DNA from 2 places in the Planococcus sp. 1R117A genome. Region 1 is predicted to be linked to the other one. Evidence: riboswitches for the same ligand, from Rfam matches in the RefSeq annotation. Region 1 holds a riboswitch; the other holds the start of a gene.
The links. Region 1 has a riboswitch for preQ1 ahead of queC (7-cyano-7-deazaguanine synthase QueC). Riboswitches for the same ligand answer to the same signal wherever they lie in the genome.
Positions count from the first base shown of each region.

Region 2: another riboswitch for preQ1. It lies ahead of queF (preQ(1) synthase); the one in region 1 lies ahead of queC (7-cyano-7-deazaguanine synthase QueC).

Region 1 covers NZ_JBPRLO010000002.1:755,403-763,441, forward strand. The annotation lists gene ACSFXN_RS09160 (hypothetical protein) at 1-509, opposite strand, end outside; gene ACSFXN_RS09165 (DUF4362 domain-containing protein) at 883-1,323, opposite strand; gene ACSFXN_RS09170 (M1 family metallopeptidase) at 1,387-2,775, opposite strand; gene ACSFXN_RS09175 (kinase) at 2,772-3,392, opposite strand; PreQ1 riboswitch class I at 3,539-3,582, shown strand; gene queC (7-cyano-7-deazaguanine synthase QueC) at 3,590-4,255, shown strand; gene queD (6-carboxytetrahydropterin synthase QueD) at 4,252-4,677, shown strand; gene queE (7-carboxy-7-deazaguanine synthase QueE) at 4,674-5,381, shown strand; gene ACSFXN_RS09195 (STAS domain-containing protein) at 5,434-6,252, opposite strand; gene nhaC (Na+/H+ antiporter NhaC) at 6,414-7,805, opposite strand.
Region 2 covers NZ_JBPRLO010000004.1:52,807-60,845, reverse strand. The annotation lists gene ACSFXN_RS13035 (STAS domain-containing protein) at 1-723, opposite strand, end outside; gene ACSFXN_RS13030 (hypothetical protein) at 1,016-1,225, opposite strand; gene ACSFXN_RS13025 (DUF3238 domain-containing protein) at 1,386-2,597, shown strand; gene ACSFXN_RS13020 (thiol-disulfide oxidoreductase DCC family protein) at 2,738-3,139, opposite strand; gene ACSFXN_RS13015 (DUF4440 domain-containing protein) at 3,208-3,555, opposite strand; gene ACSFXN_RS13010 (TraR/DksA C4-type zinc finger protein) at 3,667-4,200, opposite strand; gene ACSFXN_RS13005 (hypothetical protein) at 4,475-4,747, opposite strand; PreQ1 riboswitch class I at 4,861-4,908, shown strand; gene queF (preQ(1) synthase) at 5,006-5,500, shown strand; gene ACSFXN_RS12995 (endonuclease/exonuclease/phosphatase family protein) at 5,639-6,487, opposite strand; gene ACSFXN_RS12990 (endonuclease/exonuclease/phosphatase family protein) at 6,666-7,508, opposite strand; gene ACSFXN_RS12985 (MerR family transcriptional regulator) at 7,713-8,039, opposite strand, start outside.

The DNA of each region.
Region 1 (8,039 bases):
TCATCGTTCTCAATAGCGAAATAGGAATCGAATAAATCTTCTTTTTCCTGCAGCAGCTCATCGATTTTTTCAACATGCTGTTCACTTTCCTGTGAATAAAAATAAGTAACTCCATTTTTTTCGGTCTTACTTAATTCTTTTTGAGATGGCACTTGAAAAATTGTGCTGGTAAAAAGCCGTGTTTTTTCTTCATATGCTAAGTCGTTATCTTTCACCGTATATTCAACGTATGAATTAGCAAATGTGATTAATCCGACGACGATAGACAATGAAAGGGCAAAAATCATCAGAACAGTGTATTCGCCTGTGCTGCGGAGACTCATAAATTCCAGTCTTTGCGTCAAAATTCCGTATACACTCATAATAAACAAGACCATGCATATAAGAAAAAACACCGCGGCTACCATCAGCCCGCCGAGCAGTCCTTGATTGAAAATCAGCAAATAACTCCCGAATGACATGGCAATCAAAATTAAAAATAATATAAAGTATTTCATTATTTTTTTCATTTCGGGCCTCCGTTATTTTTCATCGCTTAAGGGGTACAGGATTGAAAGTCCATCTATAATAAACGCCATATTCATTTCAATCAATTTCTCTATATATCATCAGCAGCTTGTTTAGAAAAGTCTTCCCTATACTATTCCCGTGATAAGTTGCAATTACGCCAAAACCTGACACGAAATGATGGAAGAACTGATATAAATTTCACCAAGACGCAAGTCGCCTTTATTTAGAGAATAGACTGGCAGCCAATTAGTTGAAACCTTTTACCTAAGCCTAATAAACTTGTTCTTTCCTATATTTTAATAGCAAATATAGACGGTGCTGAAATGCAAAATAAAACAGTGCTTCCAATATAGAGGCACTGTTGAGCCTAATTTATTTTCCGATGCTTAATATTAACGGATTCATATCTGAATCGCATTCAGCCAATACATAATCAGTAAAGTCTACCTGTTCTTCTTTTTCTATTGAAGTACAATTCAGTTCCATGACTTCTCCAGAGCCATATTTGTCTTTGCTGGAATCGTATACATATTCAATCATTTCCCCATTAAAGCTAAGATCTTGGTATATCGGGTCGCCTTCAATGGTGTAATTGACGATGCGGATGGCATCTTCTTGCCCTTGATTAACGTATGACAAGAACCTCTCAAACCTGTCCAAGTTTTCAATTTCTCCATGCCGGTTAAAAATTCGATCTCTTCCATATGAATCATCGCCATTTGCATCGGGATTTCCTGGCTCTTCAGCAGAGCTTTGGCAGCCGGCAGCCAATAATGCTAATCCGATCAGTAAAATTTTTTTCAACTTACCCATCATTTACACCTTCTTTTTCAATTAGACGAAAGTGCCCGTTGAAAATTACATGTTCCTGCTAATTTATTTCAGCCAGCTGTCCAAAAATTTTCTCTGCTCTTCCCCATAATAGTCTATAAAAAATTCTTTGAATTCAGGCGTATTGACATTCTTGAATTGATATTCCTGATAATACGCGGAAAGAAATTCAAGCGCTTCTTCCTGGCCGCCTCTCTCATTGAAAAAATCCCGCAATAATAGCGGCGCTTCCCCGTATACAGTGGAAACATATGACCCTTCATTGAACTTTTCCAGCGGTAAATTCACATAATTTTCAGTCGGGTAGTATGCAGCGGAGTCTTGGGCTGAACTAAAGCCGTACTGTTCATCATTATAATAATCCGCTAAAAAAATCGATGCCGCAAATTCTGTCAGGCTTTCATCTGCCCAAGCATCTTCATATGGGTCATTGCCGACAATATAATAAAACCATTGATGGGCAATTTCGTGGACTAATACTTCGTCAAGTGCATCCCGAGTTTTGGCTACCTCTATAACATTCGGATATTCCATATAGCCGTCATTCGCAATAATATCAAGTTCCGGGAACGGGTTGTCCCCGATATTTTCTTCGAAGAAAGTATAAGCAGCTTTCGCCTTGACTATATTTTCGTCAAGAAAGTCTTGGTCATTCGGCATAAACAACCGCAATACCGTATCGTTTGCTTGTACGGATTCATGCAGCCATTCTTCCGTATTCAAAAATGCCACATAGAAATCCTTGATGCGCTCTCCTTTTACGGTTCCCGAGGAACTAGGCTCAATGTTTCCTTCGATGGCCGAACTGGCTACGAAATACTCTTTAGGCAAACTATAGCTCACTTCAAAATTGCCGAAGCCGGTATGGTAAGATTCTCCGAGCATATCAAAATCCTGGATATCCCATCCATTGTCATATTGAGCCAGCATCGGATACCATTGCGCTAGAAAGTAATTATCACCGACTTGGGACAAGCGCATGCCGTCTTTAGGGATCAGCAATGTATAATCAATCACCACGTGTTGACTGTTTCCCGGTTCCAAAGTATTTTCCAACTCAATCAGCAGCTCATTATTCTCTAGGTTATAAGCCAATTCTCTATCGCCCTGCTTGACTGAATTGACCGTTATTTCTGCTGCTTCCTGCGTAAAATTCGGAAGTTCTTCTGAGTTAATGGCATTGGGCACAAGATAAAAACCGAGGTCTTCAAAAGCTTCTTCTGATTCATTTAACACTTCGATTTCTGTGCTGATCTGAAACCGGTTCTGTTCATCCAGTGAAAGGTCTATTTTATAGTCCGCGCTCGCGCCCATTTCAGTTGAGCCTTTTTCATTGCTGTCACGCGACAAGAAAACAAGAAGCACTCCGACCACAACTGCAGCCACCGCCACTAAAATCCAAATCATTCGTTTGTTTTTCAGCATGCTGGTCATTTGAAATCTCCTATCTTACTGACGGCATTCTCAAACAGCCAATCAGCCTGTTGTGCGGGCTTTACCGTTTCTTCATAATAGGCTTCCGCTTTCCAATAGCGCCGCTTTAACAAATCGGTTTTGTTTCGCATGTCTTGAGATTCCCTGAAAAAGCGGTCTTCTGCCGAACATTCCACGTACACCACTTGATCAAAAAAGTTCCTCCATTCTTTGCGCTGCAGAAATACGCCTTCGACCAAAACGACTCCTTCATCTGGAAGTTCAATGGTTTTTAAACTATGGCTGTCTTTTTTAGTATCGTAATACCACAGCTCCAGAAAATTAGCGCTTTTCAATTTGCCAAAGAAAAACTCGGCCAGATGTTCAGCTTCCCATTGCAAAAAATAATACTCCTGCCATTCTTCCAACCCTGTGCCATAGCGCCGCTTGCGTTCCACAATAAAGTCATCGGTGTGGAATACCTGAACAGAAATACCGGCGCCTTTTAAATACTTCTCTAATTTGCCGGCAAAAGTGGTTTTGCCTGACCGGCTTAATCCATCAATTCCAATAATCGTTTTGCCTGAAAAATTATGCAGAGGGATATTCCTGAAAAAATCTTCGTATTCTATTTTCAACTTCCAATCAAACCTTTCCTTGATTCTTCTTTTTATCATTCGACAATTGGCTGTTTTTTCCTTCAGAAACTTTTTAAAATGGCGCTATTCAAATTTGCTTTCCTTACTATCGCTCTTGCCGTTCTATGTTATTATTAACAGTGGTCAAAAAAGAGGTTCGCAAACTCCCTCTCTAAAAAACTAAGGAGATGTTTCAATTGAAAAAAGAAAAAGCGGTTGTCGTTTTCAGCGGCGGCCAAGACAGTACCACTTGCCTATTCTGGGCTTTGAAAAATTTTAATGAAGTCGCCACGGTGACATTCGATTACGGCCAGCGCCACTCAGCTGAGATTGAATGTGCCCGAAAAATTGCAGAAGAACTCGGCGTTTCTTTCAAAGTGCTCGACATGACGTTGATCAACCAGCTATCAGCCAATGCGCTGACCCGTGATGACATTGAAGTGACAGCAAAAGAAGGAGAACTGCCATCAACTTTCGTGCCAGGCAGAAATCACTTATTCTTCTCCTTTGCAGCTGTTTATGCAGATGCCATCGGTGCTCGGCATTTAGTTACCGGAGTCAGCCAAACCGATTTCAGCGGTTACCCGGATTGTCGCGACACATTCATCCGATCGCTGAATGTGACATTGAATCTGGCGATGGACAAACAATTTATCATTCATACGCCATTAATGTGGCTTGATAAATCGGAAGTGTGGGAACTTGCAGATGAACTGGACGCCCTCGACTTTGTGCAAGACAAAACCTTGACGTGCTATAACGGAGTTCCAAGTACAGGCTGCGGCGAGTGCCCAGCATGCGTCTTACGCAACGAAGGACTTGCGGTATACAAAGCGCGGAAGTCAGCAGGTGAACCTGTATGATGCAGCAATTCTATCCAGCGGTTCCGCATGAATTCCGTTTCGAACTGAACAAAGACTTGAATTTCTCGGCAGCGCATTTTATCCCGAGCGAAGACGCCGGGCAATGCAAGGAAATGCATGGGCACACCTACTTTGTCAATGTCACGGTCGGCGGAGATGAACTGGATGCTATTGGTTTCCTGATTGACTTTAAATCCATAAAAAAAGCCATCCATAAAAAATACGATCATTCGGTTTTGAATAATCATCCTGAATTTGAAAACAAGTTTCCTACAACAGAACTTTTGGCTCAGCAAATTTGGCAGTCCATCCAGGACATTCTCCAGGCTACTGCCAATAAACCAACTTGCCTGCAAGTCATCGTGCGCGAGACTCCGACAAGCTATGTCGTTTACCGCCCGCGCAAGGAGGACTTGCTATGAAAATACCGGTAATGGAAGTTTTCGGTCCGACGATCCAAGGAGAAGGAATGGTCATTGGACAAAAAACAATGTTTGTCCGAACAGCAGGATGTGATTATTCCTGTTCTTGGTGCGACTCCAAATTCACTTGGGACGGCACAGGCCGCAGCGTTTCTAAGCAGCCTGTCGACATTATTGAAGAGCTGAAGAGTATCGGCGGTGAAGCATTTTCGCATGTAACGATTTCTGGCGGCAACCCGGCCCTTCATAAAGGAATAGGAGAACTTGTCGACTTATGCCACCAAAACGGCTGGAAAGTCGGAGTGGAAACACAAGGCTCGATTTGGCAGGACTGGATGCCGAAAATTGACGACATCACAATTTCACCAAAGCCGCCAAGTTCTGGCATGGTCACCGATTTCGAGAAATTGGATGGCTTTTTACAAAAGTTGAACGACTCAAATGCCAGCTTGAAAGTCGTCATTTTCGACGAAGAAGATTTTAAGTATGCAGAAGATGTCCACTTGCGCTATCCAGGCGTCCCGTTCTTTTTGCAGACAGGCAACAGTGACACAGCAACAACCGATGATGCACATTTGACGGCTACTCTTTTAGAGCGCTATGAATGGCTGATTGGCCAGTCGATCCGTTCTGCGATTATGAACGACGCCAAAGTCTTGCCGCAGCTCCACGCACTTGTATGGGGCAATAAACGCGGAGTGTAAATATAAGAAAAAGCGTGGAATCATTATTGATTCCACGCTTTTTTATTCCTTCTCAGCTGATGCTTTTCAAGGCTTGCTTTACAGTGGCAAAAGACTCGATTGTCGACATGTCTATGCCGCTCTTAATGATCGTCTGTGCCAAATCTGGCCGCAATCCAGCCGCAACCACATGTATCCCCATCAACCTAAGTGTGCTTCCAATCTGATGAATCGCTTCTGCGACTTGAACGTTAATGGTCACCAGACCCGAAAAATCCGAAATCACATGTCCTACATTCATATCCGCTAATCTCGGAATAACATTGTCGATAATATGCTTGATCCGCTCCTCGTCAATAAAACCAATCAGCGGCAACACGACGATGTCATCTTTTATAGGAACAATCGGAGCTGACAATCTTGTCAGTTCTTTTTTGGTTTCTTCCTGATACTGGGCAGAAAGCCGTTCAAACGCAAAAAAGGTTTCGTTCAAACTGACATCCAGCAGCGTATTAATCCGTTTGAATATGAATGCCGATTCCTTAACGGTCAGATTCAAGTCTATGCTGATATCAGTAAATAGTTCATTGAAAATTTCTCTCGTAGGAGAATAGCGGATGACGATTTCAGAGATTTTGCCTCCTGCTGACACTTGCATGGCGGCATTCTTTTTACTCCATTCTATTAATGGCTCTGGAACCGACTCTTCATCTTCGTTCACCAACAGATCTCCAAAAAAATTCAAGAGCTGATTGTACATTAAAATCGCTTGTTCCCTCTCCGCTTCCGAAATTATGAGATCCATTCTGCGGATCACATTATCGACGATATCAACGGGCAACGCGTCGATATTTTTCTGTATGTATTGGGAAAAACTATAAATTCCGTTCATTGTAATTCCACCTTTTTCTATTCTCATCTTTTTATTATAGCTTAAAATAGTATTTTTTTCTTAGCACAATTTGTAAGGACACGAAAATTTTACTTAAAATGGACTAATACAAAAAGCTGCCTGCATTTAATCTGCAAGCAACTTTTGTTAAAAATTAAATTTTATTGCGTTTCCACTTTCCGAAAAGTTAAGGTTTTTCCAGTGTAGCCATATAAAACCGTTAATATCGGTGATAATAGGCAGAAGAAAGCGAACGGCAAGTATTCCAAAGTAGAAACCCCTAATATGGAAGTGATAAAAATACCACAGACGCTCCAAGGGACAAGCGGATTGACGACTGTTCCGGCATCTTCCATCACCCGGCTTAAGTTTTTACCCGCTAAGCCGAGTTTTTCATACGGTTTGTGAAAAGCTTGGCCTGTCAATAAAATCGATAAATACTGTTCACCGATCAATATATTGATACCAATTGCGGTCAATGCAGATGCGGCGATGACTGAAGAAACTTTTCTCAAAAGGCTTTCCACTTTCCCCAGCAGGCATTGAACAATTCCAAGAGTGAACAATAATCCTCCCATGCTAAGCGCAAGCAAGACCAACCCAATTGTAAAAAGCATGCTTTCCATGCCGCCACGAGACAGCAATGCATCAATATCATTAACACCCGTTTCCGATACAAATCCGCTATATAGAATGCTCATAATTTCAGCAGCGCCATAGATGTGATGGAAAAAAGAAACGATTACAGCCGTCAAAGAGCTGATAGCCAGCGTCATCATCGCCGGAACTTTTTTTATTGTCAGCACGATTAAGACCAGCAATGGAATGATCGTATACCAATGAATAGAGCCCGTTTCAAGCAGACTTCGCTGGAAGAACGCGACGTCATCCACTTCAGTTCCTGACACATCGGGAGATAGGAAAGCAAAAACGATTAATGACAATACAAAAGCTGGAACCGTTGTCCATCCCATATTGCGGATGTGTTCAAACAAATCCACGCCAACCATTGAAGAAGCTAAGTTCGTAGTATCCGACAGAGGAGACATTTTATCTCCGAAAAAAGCGCCGGAAACAATTGCACCGGCCGTGATTGCCAGTGAAATATCCATTACGGCCGCCATGCCGATAAAAGCAACTCCAACTGTAGCAACAGTGGTCAACGAACTGCCGATGGATATTCCGATGATCGAGCAGACTACAAAAACAATAGCAAAGAAAAATAATGGAGTTACAAGATTAAAGCCGAAATAAATCAGTGTTGGAATGGTACCGCTCATCATCCAGGTGCTGATTAAAATACCGATAAAGAAAAATAGGAATACCGCACTCATACCAGCACCTGCTCCTGCTACCAAGCCGCTTTCTAATTTGCGATACGGCACTTTTTTTAACAAGCCGTAACAGAACAGCAGCAAAATAGATAAGAGAATCGGTATATGCGGAACTGCTTCAAATCGAATGAGGCTTACGCTGATGATCAGCACAATGGAAACAATTAATGCAACTGCTTCTTTAGCTGATGGTGAAATAACTTCTTTAATTTGAAACATGAATGATTCCTCCTGAAATTAAAAAATTAGATTAAAAAAAACCTAGCATCCCCATAAAAAAGGGACGAAGGTTTTCTCCGCGCTACCACCCAATTTGACGGCTGTTAGACCATCCACTTCATTAAAAAGTTGAAAAAAACGGATGGCGTACTTCATCCATATCGCTGCCTGAATTTCCACCGCTCATCCAGTCTCTGCTTGCTGCACACGAAAAGGTTACTGTACCATCTTCAA
Region 2 (8,039 bases), on a different contig from region 1:
CACTGGGATTACGCCAATAATTTTTAAAATATTGACCAGCTTTAGCAAGTACTCTCCGACGACAGCGTTGATTTGGGAAACACCGGAAACATCGATGACCAAATAATCCAGTGCATTTTCCCCGCATTTTTGTAAAACATGATCGATGATGGTTTGGGCACGCTCTGCTGTCACTTCTCCAATGACCGGCAAAATAGCGACTCCTTGAGTAACTGGAACCAATGGGGATGAAAGGGATTGAATTTGTTCGTTCGCTTTTGCAAGTTCCAAAACATACGTCAGCAAAGATGACATGGTAGCAAACGCTTGTTCATGCTCTTCCGTAAACTCAAAAGGCACTTGGTCAAGACCGCAAATGGTGCCGTAGACTTCGCCGCTTTCGTACAAAATCGGTATGCCGATAAATGAACCACTTCCAAAACGGGGTGCAATCTCTAATTTATTGGCACGTACGTTGCTGGAAATATCTTTGATAACCAAAGGCTCTTTTCCAAAACCAATGCTTAAATTGCAAAAAGTCTGTTCCAGAGGAGATAAGCTGCCTTGTACGACCAGTTCATCACCTGCATTCAAAGCCTTAATAATTTCATTGGTCTGCCCATCATTTTTCGCAATAAATAAGGTATTGATTTCTAGCTGTTGACTGAGCAGTTTTAAAATTTGCTCCGCCGCATCATCAAAACTTTTAAAGCTGCCTGCTTTTTTAGTTTCCGCAAAAGCCATTCCCCAACCTCCCGTTGTCGTTTTTCTCTTTAAACCGTGATCCATATTCTTTCTTTAACGTACTATTTGTGATGCAGCATTGCAAATCTATCAACAGCAAAAGCCGGCCCTCGATAAGGACCAGCATTCATTCAATTTAACGGGCTGTCAATTTTGTTAAGGCCATTCAATTGAAGAAAATCCATGAACTCCTTAATGTTTCCTCTTGAAATATAAGCCATCCCCGCATAACAGCCATTAAGCAAAAGGCAGCTCAGTTTTGTATGCCCTGCTATACCGGTTGATATGGATTCTATTTCACTGTAATCAACTGACCACTCCGAAGAGTCCTCCATTTTGCCAGTAAAAAAGAGCACCTGGCATCAGTAGCGACTAATATGCCTTTCTGATTGGCAGCTATATGGCTGCAAGTGGTATTGAATAATCCGTAAATCCATTGGCGGATAGGTATCTGCGGCATTGCTTTTTCAAACTCGGCAATTATGCGGGCGGGATGAGCCATAGAAAACGCCTCCTGCTTTCATTCTTTTCCTATATTATACATTTAATTTTTTAATCTATTATTTTAATTATGTAACAAATATATCGTGAATTAGAAAGAAGGGTTCAGGAATTTTAAGAACCGGGTATAGCTTAACATACCCTTGTAAGGAGATGATTCAATGGCTGCGTTGGAGAAACGCCTGGAAATTGATTTGTTGCAGCAGACAGATACAATGATTTACTTTAAATGGTCCAATATAGGAGATACTTGTGTAGTAAAAAGAGATGCGGATGCCATCTATACTGGCATAGAAAACAGCTTAAAAGATGAAAACCTGCAAAGTGGTGAGCTGTATACCTATACAGTCGAGCGCCTTGACGAAGAGGGAAAAGTAAAAGAGCGGATCAAAATGCAAACCAGCACAGAAGACCATACGGAAGACAGCATCAATTATCTTCAGCAAATTGCCTTTACGACAATTGTTTCGGATTCAAAAATCATTTTGGCATGGGGAGCCATCGATGGTATTGATGAGTATGAAATTTACCGGGACGGCGAATTTTTGGACACAATCACAAAAACCCAGTTTACTGATCGCGCTGTAGAAATGGACCAGGAATATTCATATTGGATTCGGGCAAAGCGTCCGCTGGAAAAGTCTGAAACGGGTTTCAGTGAAGAGAAGTCGGTAGCTGCCCATCTTTTTGGGTTTTTTAATATTAAGTCATCGCAAGAAGCAGCTTCCATGGAAGAATTCTGGATCACTAAAAAGATTGCTCCTCTGGAGCGATTGCTAGCTGATTCTCCACACGTTAACGTATCGGAGTTTAATAGAGTCTGGGATTTCCGCTATACCACTTTCCTGACTGATAAGTTTCTAGCCAACCCGAACCTGTTGTCGCTCAACCGCTATTTTGCTGGAGATAACCGAACGTTCACTCCTGATTCCTCTCATTACCGTACGCAAGTAAATTTTTCACTGCAACTCGGAAAAGAGGATTCTGTCTTAGAACTTCAAAAGGACGTGGGCATGAGCGTTGCCTACGATTGGCGGAAAAAATTCCGGAAAGCAGATGTGGCTTCTTCTGAAGGCATTCAGCTGGAAAAAGTGAAAGAAGACGAACGAAACGTTAAGGTTATCCTGAAACATAGTGTCGGCAATCCCTTAACAACTTCCCCCAATATTGACTATGACGTATCTGCAACATTTTATCGGGATGGCCATTACGATATCGTAGGGCTGCATGACCAAGCACCCAATCATGAAGTTTACTTGAAAAACGACAAAATGGATGAATGGCTTCAAATTCACGAAGCGGAAAGCAAAGGATTAGCGTGGATGTCCCGTTCGATTGCGAGCCAATACTGGCGGATTTCCAATTTTGAATAGGAAAAGCGAAAGCGGCCGTTTAGCTTTGACAAGCGCTGTAAGAATTGCCGACGAGGGGTGAGGCTCTGCAACTGGACAATGAACAGCGGAAGCAGCACAACGCACAAAAAGCTCTGATACGCCTAGGCGCATCAGAGCTTTTACTGTTTATCAAGAAATCTTTTTCGGATATGCGGAGGCGGCAGCATACAGCTATTGAGTTTCCCGAATACCTTGTAGCGATTTTTTGCGACCACATCATAAGCGCCATCGCGCAATGGACGAGGAAATGATTTTAGATAAAACGCCAGTTTCCATAACCCAGTCAAGTGGCGGGAAATCATCAATGCCCCTTCGGATTTAACATAGGCTTTGCCGTCTTGTATCAATACCAGGCTGTCTACGTCCTCCGGCACTTGATGCTTTCGTCTAAGCTCCCGTCCAATATCGCTTTGCAGTGAAGCAAATTGATAATATCCTGCAGGATCATGGTTTATGATGAACTGGACACTGCTATCACAGAAATTACAATCGCCGTCAAATAATACAACCGCATGTTCCATCTGAATCCTCCTTCACTTTAAAAAGTACTAGTTATTCCATATCCTCTTTTTCTTCAGCATAAACACTTTCATTCTGAAAGCGTTCCTTGATGAAAAAACAGCTTCCAGCCACTTCCCCGATTTTTCCAAATGGAACTGCGAATGGATGCTTTTCCGCTTGTTTGATTTTGGATGCGGTACGTTGCCAGTACAGCTTCTGGTCCCAGAATATGTAAAGCAAATTCTGAAATCTCCAACCAGTCCGGGGTTAACGAATGATCTGTGTCATAATCCCTCCGCCTCCAGACTTTCCCTGAACTCCCAAACTCAAAAAATTCCTCATCGAGCACTTCTCCAAGTTTTTGTTTTGAAACCCGGACATCCGGTTGAAGGTGGCTGCATTCCAATTCAAAAATTTCCTTCTCTAATCCCTCCAATACCTTCTCTCCCTATCTGTTATTTCTTTTACTGTAGGCATCTGCCAATCCAAGGTCCATCGTATTTTAGCCAAAGAAAACCCCATGCTTGGAAAAGCATAGGGTTGAGGATCAACCTTTTTCTTCGTAGAAATCTTCCATATCTTCATCTTTGCCAGGCTGGTCCTGTGGACTGTCCGAAGAACCAAAATCTTCGACTTCCTGAAATGTATCTGTGTAATCCCGAAGCCTGCTGTCTTCTTTTTCCACTGGCTGGCTCGTGGATCCTCGTAACACGTCTTCTTCAGGAGGGCGTGACGTCATATCAGTGTCTTGCTGAGCATGGTCAACACAAGTTAACGCAGTCGGCAATACTTCTAAACGCTCGTACGGGATTTCTTTGCCGCACACTGTGCATTTGCCGTAAGTCCCGTTCTCAATTGCCTCAAGAGCAGCATTGGCATCATTTAATTCATCTTCTTTAAATTGGTTTAGCGCGAGACCGCGTTCCTGATCAAATAAGTCTGTTGCATTATCAGCTGGGTGATTATCATAATTAGACAGTTCAGTTGTATCAAACTCTTCCGTATGCTCAATACGTCCTTCAAGAGAATTCTTTTGTTCAATCAATTGGTCTTTCAATTGCTTCAATTGTTCCTCTGTCATCCGGGTTCCTCCTTAAAAACTTGCTTGTTCTGTATATTTCCTTTTTCAGAGAAATCAAACCTGATGAAATGCAGCGCACTTGTATCGCATTAATAATCGTCAAAACGATCAAGCAAGCTGAGCAAATAATTCTCTAATCGATGCTTCATCAAGTCGTCTGTTAAACCGGGCATCCCAAAAAGGTTGATATGTAAAAGACGTAAAGGTAAATAGCTGCAGCTGCCGAGGCGTCATAAGCGACATAAAAAGCTGCTTACCGTGCTTATGTCCTTCATCATCCATCGTCTGTATGGCTTTTTCTCCAATCAAGCTTTTTTTGTATCCTTTTTGGAACGGCTCTTCTCCGCCGAAACTTTGTTTCATCATAAAACACACAAGCCACTTCTTCTCCAACCACGCAATTCGTTGTCTGGCCAAGCAATCGTGTTTGGAAAATGTCCGAATTCAGTTCTCTTGCACGATTCCGGATGAATCGATAACTTTCTGTCATCAATACTAATGTGTTGTCCATGCTTTTATCACGAAGAATTGGTTTCTCCTCTTTCATGAGTAACAACGCCTCCTTTGATTGCGGCACTTTTTTGGAAAAAGAAGAGAATTGACAGTGAACGGAAAGTCTTTTACTATAAGTGAGGTTAGTAAAAAATAAATAACCCGGTGACGGGAGAGGTTCATAGCATTATACCCTCTATAAAAAACTATGGATTGACGAAATTTAGCCGAATCCACATGCGATTCGGCTTTTTCTTTTCCTGTTTTTTATACGTCCTCTCTTAAGCCGCATACTTGAAGGAGGCCTTTACCTATGGCAGGAAGAAACGAAGACACATTAGACCATTTGTCGCTGCTCGGCAATCAAAATACGAAGTATAACTTTGAATATGACCCGGACATTTTAGAAGCAATCGATAATTTGCATACACGCGATTATTTTGTAAAATTCAATTGCCCGGAATTTACTTCACTTTGCCCACAGACAGGACAGCCTGATTTCGCGACGATTTATCTCAGCTTTATCCCGGACAAAAAATTGGTGGAAAGCAAATCTCTGAAATTGTATTTATTCAGTTTCCGTAACCACGGCGATTTCCATGAAGACGTCGTCAACATCATCATGAACGATTTAATCAAATTGCTCGAACCCCGTTATATCGAAGTATGGGGCAAATTCACACCGCGCGGCGGCTTGTCGATCGACCCTTACACAAACTATGGAAAACCCGGCACAAAATACGAAGAAATGGCTTCGTACCGCATGATGAACCATGACATGAATCCGGAAACCATTACCAACCGCTAATCGTAAAGAATACCTCCAGCAATATTTGTTGGAAGAGAAATAAAAAACTGTAGATAAACTCATTTTACTGAGTCTATCTACAGTTTTTTGATGTGGAGAAAAATATTCTCCGTAAAAGTTCAATTGCTTAATAAAATTTCATTTAAACAACTTTAATTGTTCCGCTTGTGCTGATGATTTCATCGCATTGGCCGTTCTCGACAGAACCAGATCTGCTGCAATCGGCAAATGATCCGATACAGCGGTTTCAATTACGGTTGCCTTTGCAGGCTCCAGATTTTGATCCGTAAAAATATAGTCAATCCGTGTCACCGGCTTTAACTTCACTCCATCTGCCTCATGTGTATAAGGTGCCGGGTACGTATAAGAGTTGTCTTTATCCATTTTCAAGAAAACATCGTCGTAATGGTTTTCCAATCTCTTGATTTGCAGGTGATCCGGTGCCGCATTAAAATCTCCTGTAATGATTTTTGGAAAACGGCTTTTTTCTGTAATCTCCAAAATTTCATCAATGCTTACTTTGAGTTCTTCTTCTTTCAACGATAAATGTGTGTTAAAGAAGCTAAGATATGTCCCTTTTACTTCGAGAACAACTTCCAGCATTCCCCGCTGTTCACTGTTGGCAATCGGAGAGACCACTTTCGTCAGGAGGTGATTTTCAACATACTTGATCGGATGCTTGCTTAAAACCGCGTTGCCGTACTGGCGCCTTGGCCTTTCAGGTTCATTTGGCTCTAAATCTAAGTTGGCTCCGAAAGCGCCGTACATGCCAAGGCGGCTGCTGAGCCAGTCTACTTGATCGATAAATTCACTGCGTTCAGTAAAATGCCGATCGAGTTCCTGCAATCCGATAATTTCTGCTTCTGATTGTTCAATGACACTTGCTGTCTTTTCCAAATCGACGACATTATTCATACCTAATCCGTGAGCAATGTTGAATGACATCACTTTTATGGGCACGGTGGGGGGGAGTTTTTCTCTCTCCATAAAAAACATCTCCTTTTAAGATGAAACGAGTCCTTGGCAAGGGTTATTGGATGCATTGATTGTAGCAAAATAATACAAAAAATGCTGTTATTTATGTGCTTATTTCAAATAAAAATTTAAGATATTCAAAAGCTGAAGATATCAGGTAACTTTTTTTAATAGAAAATCGGAAACGCACTTAAACTTTCTGAAGGACTGTTTGTGCTGCTTCTTGTGCATGAGTTTTCGCTGTAGAAACAATGAAGTCAGCAACAATTGGCAAATGGTCTGATGTATCGGTTTCCATTACTGCTACCTGCACCGGATCCAGTTCAGGGTCTGCAAAGACATAATCGATGCGTGTAACCGGTTTGAAGTTTTCACCTGTTTCCGCGTTTCGGTAAGGAGAAGGATACGTATAAGCGTCTCCTCTTTTCATTTTTAAAAAGGTGTCCGCAAAATGCCTATTCAGCCTTCTGATTTGTCCATCATTAGGAGGAGCATTAAAGTCACCCATCACAATACGGGGGAAATGACGTTTTTCAGTGATGCCGATCAATTCGCCAATGCTGATTTTCAATTCTTCCTCTTTTAAAGAAAGATGCGTGTTGTAAACTGTGATTAAATTTCCTTTTACTTCTATCACTGCTTCCAAAACACCACGCTGTTCATTCTTTCCGAAATCTGTCAGCACTCGGGTCAATTGATGATTTTCCGCATACTTAATCGGGTATTTGCTTAAAATCGCGTTGCCGTATTGGCGTCTCGGCTCACCCGCTGCAATCGGCTCAAAATCCAGATTTGCTCCAAATGCCACTTGCATCCCAAGCCGTTCACTTAACCACCGTGCCTGGTCAACAAAAGCACTGCGGGAAGAAAAATAGCAGTCGACTTCCTGCAATGCAATAATATTGGCGCAAGAGTCCTCAATAATACCAGCCGTTTTTTCCAAATCCACTATTCCATTCATTCCCAAACCATGAGCGATGTTAAATGACATGACTTTGACAGAAATAACTGGTTCTTTTCCTTTTTCAAGCATGCAACCCTCTCCTTTTTGAATGAAGCAATTTACCGTTCACTATCTTTGTCACCTTGATTATAGCAAAGCAAACAGCAAAATTTTATTGTTAATATGTAAATTTCTGTTAAGTGTTTGTAAAGGGGTTGAAATGCCGTTAATAAAATTTTTTACATTAAAAGGCGGATTCAGCCAAATGGCCGGACCCGCCTTTCATAGAACCGCTTATAAATTGGCTCCAGTATAAATTAAAATTGCATCCCGCAAGAATTCAGCGGCTTTCGGATGCACTTTGTTGTAATAAGCCGCAAAGCGCTCGTCGTCTACGTACATTTGAGCTAGTCCTGCATGTGCTTCTTTGCTGTACGACGGCCAGGTGAAAGTCAGCCACTGCTTGTGCAAACCTGCTGTTTTTTGGGCAACTTCACTTGCCGGGTCTCCGGTTTTGCAAGCTTCAGCAAGCGATTCCATCAGCTCCTTTTCCAAACGCATGAATTCTTCGTACTGCGATTCGCTCATATTCAGCATTTTGGCATTGGAACGGTCGACTAC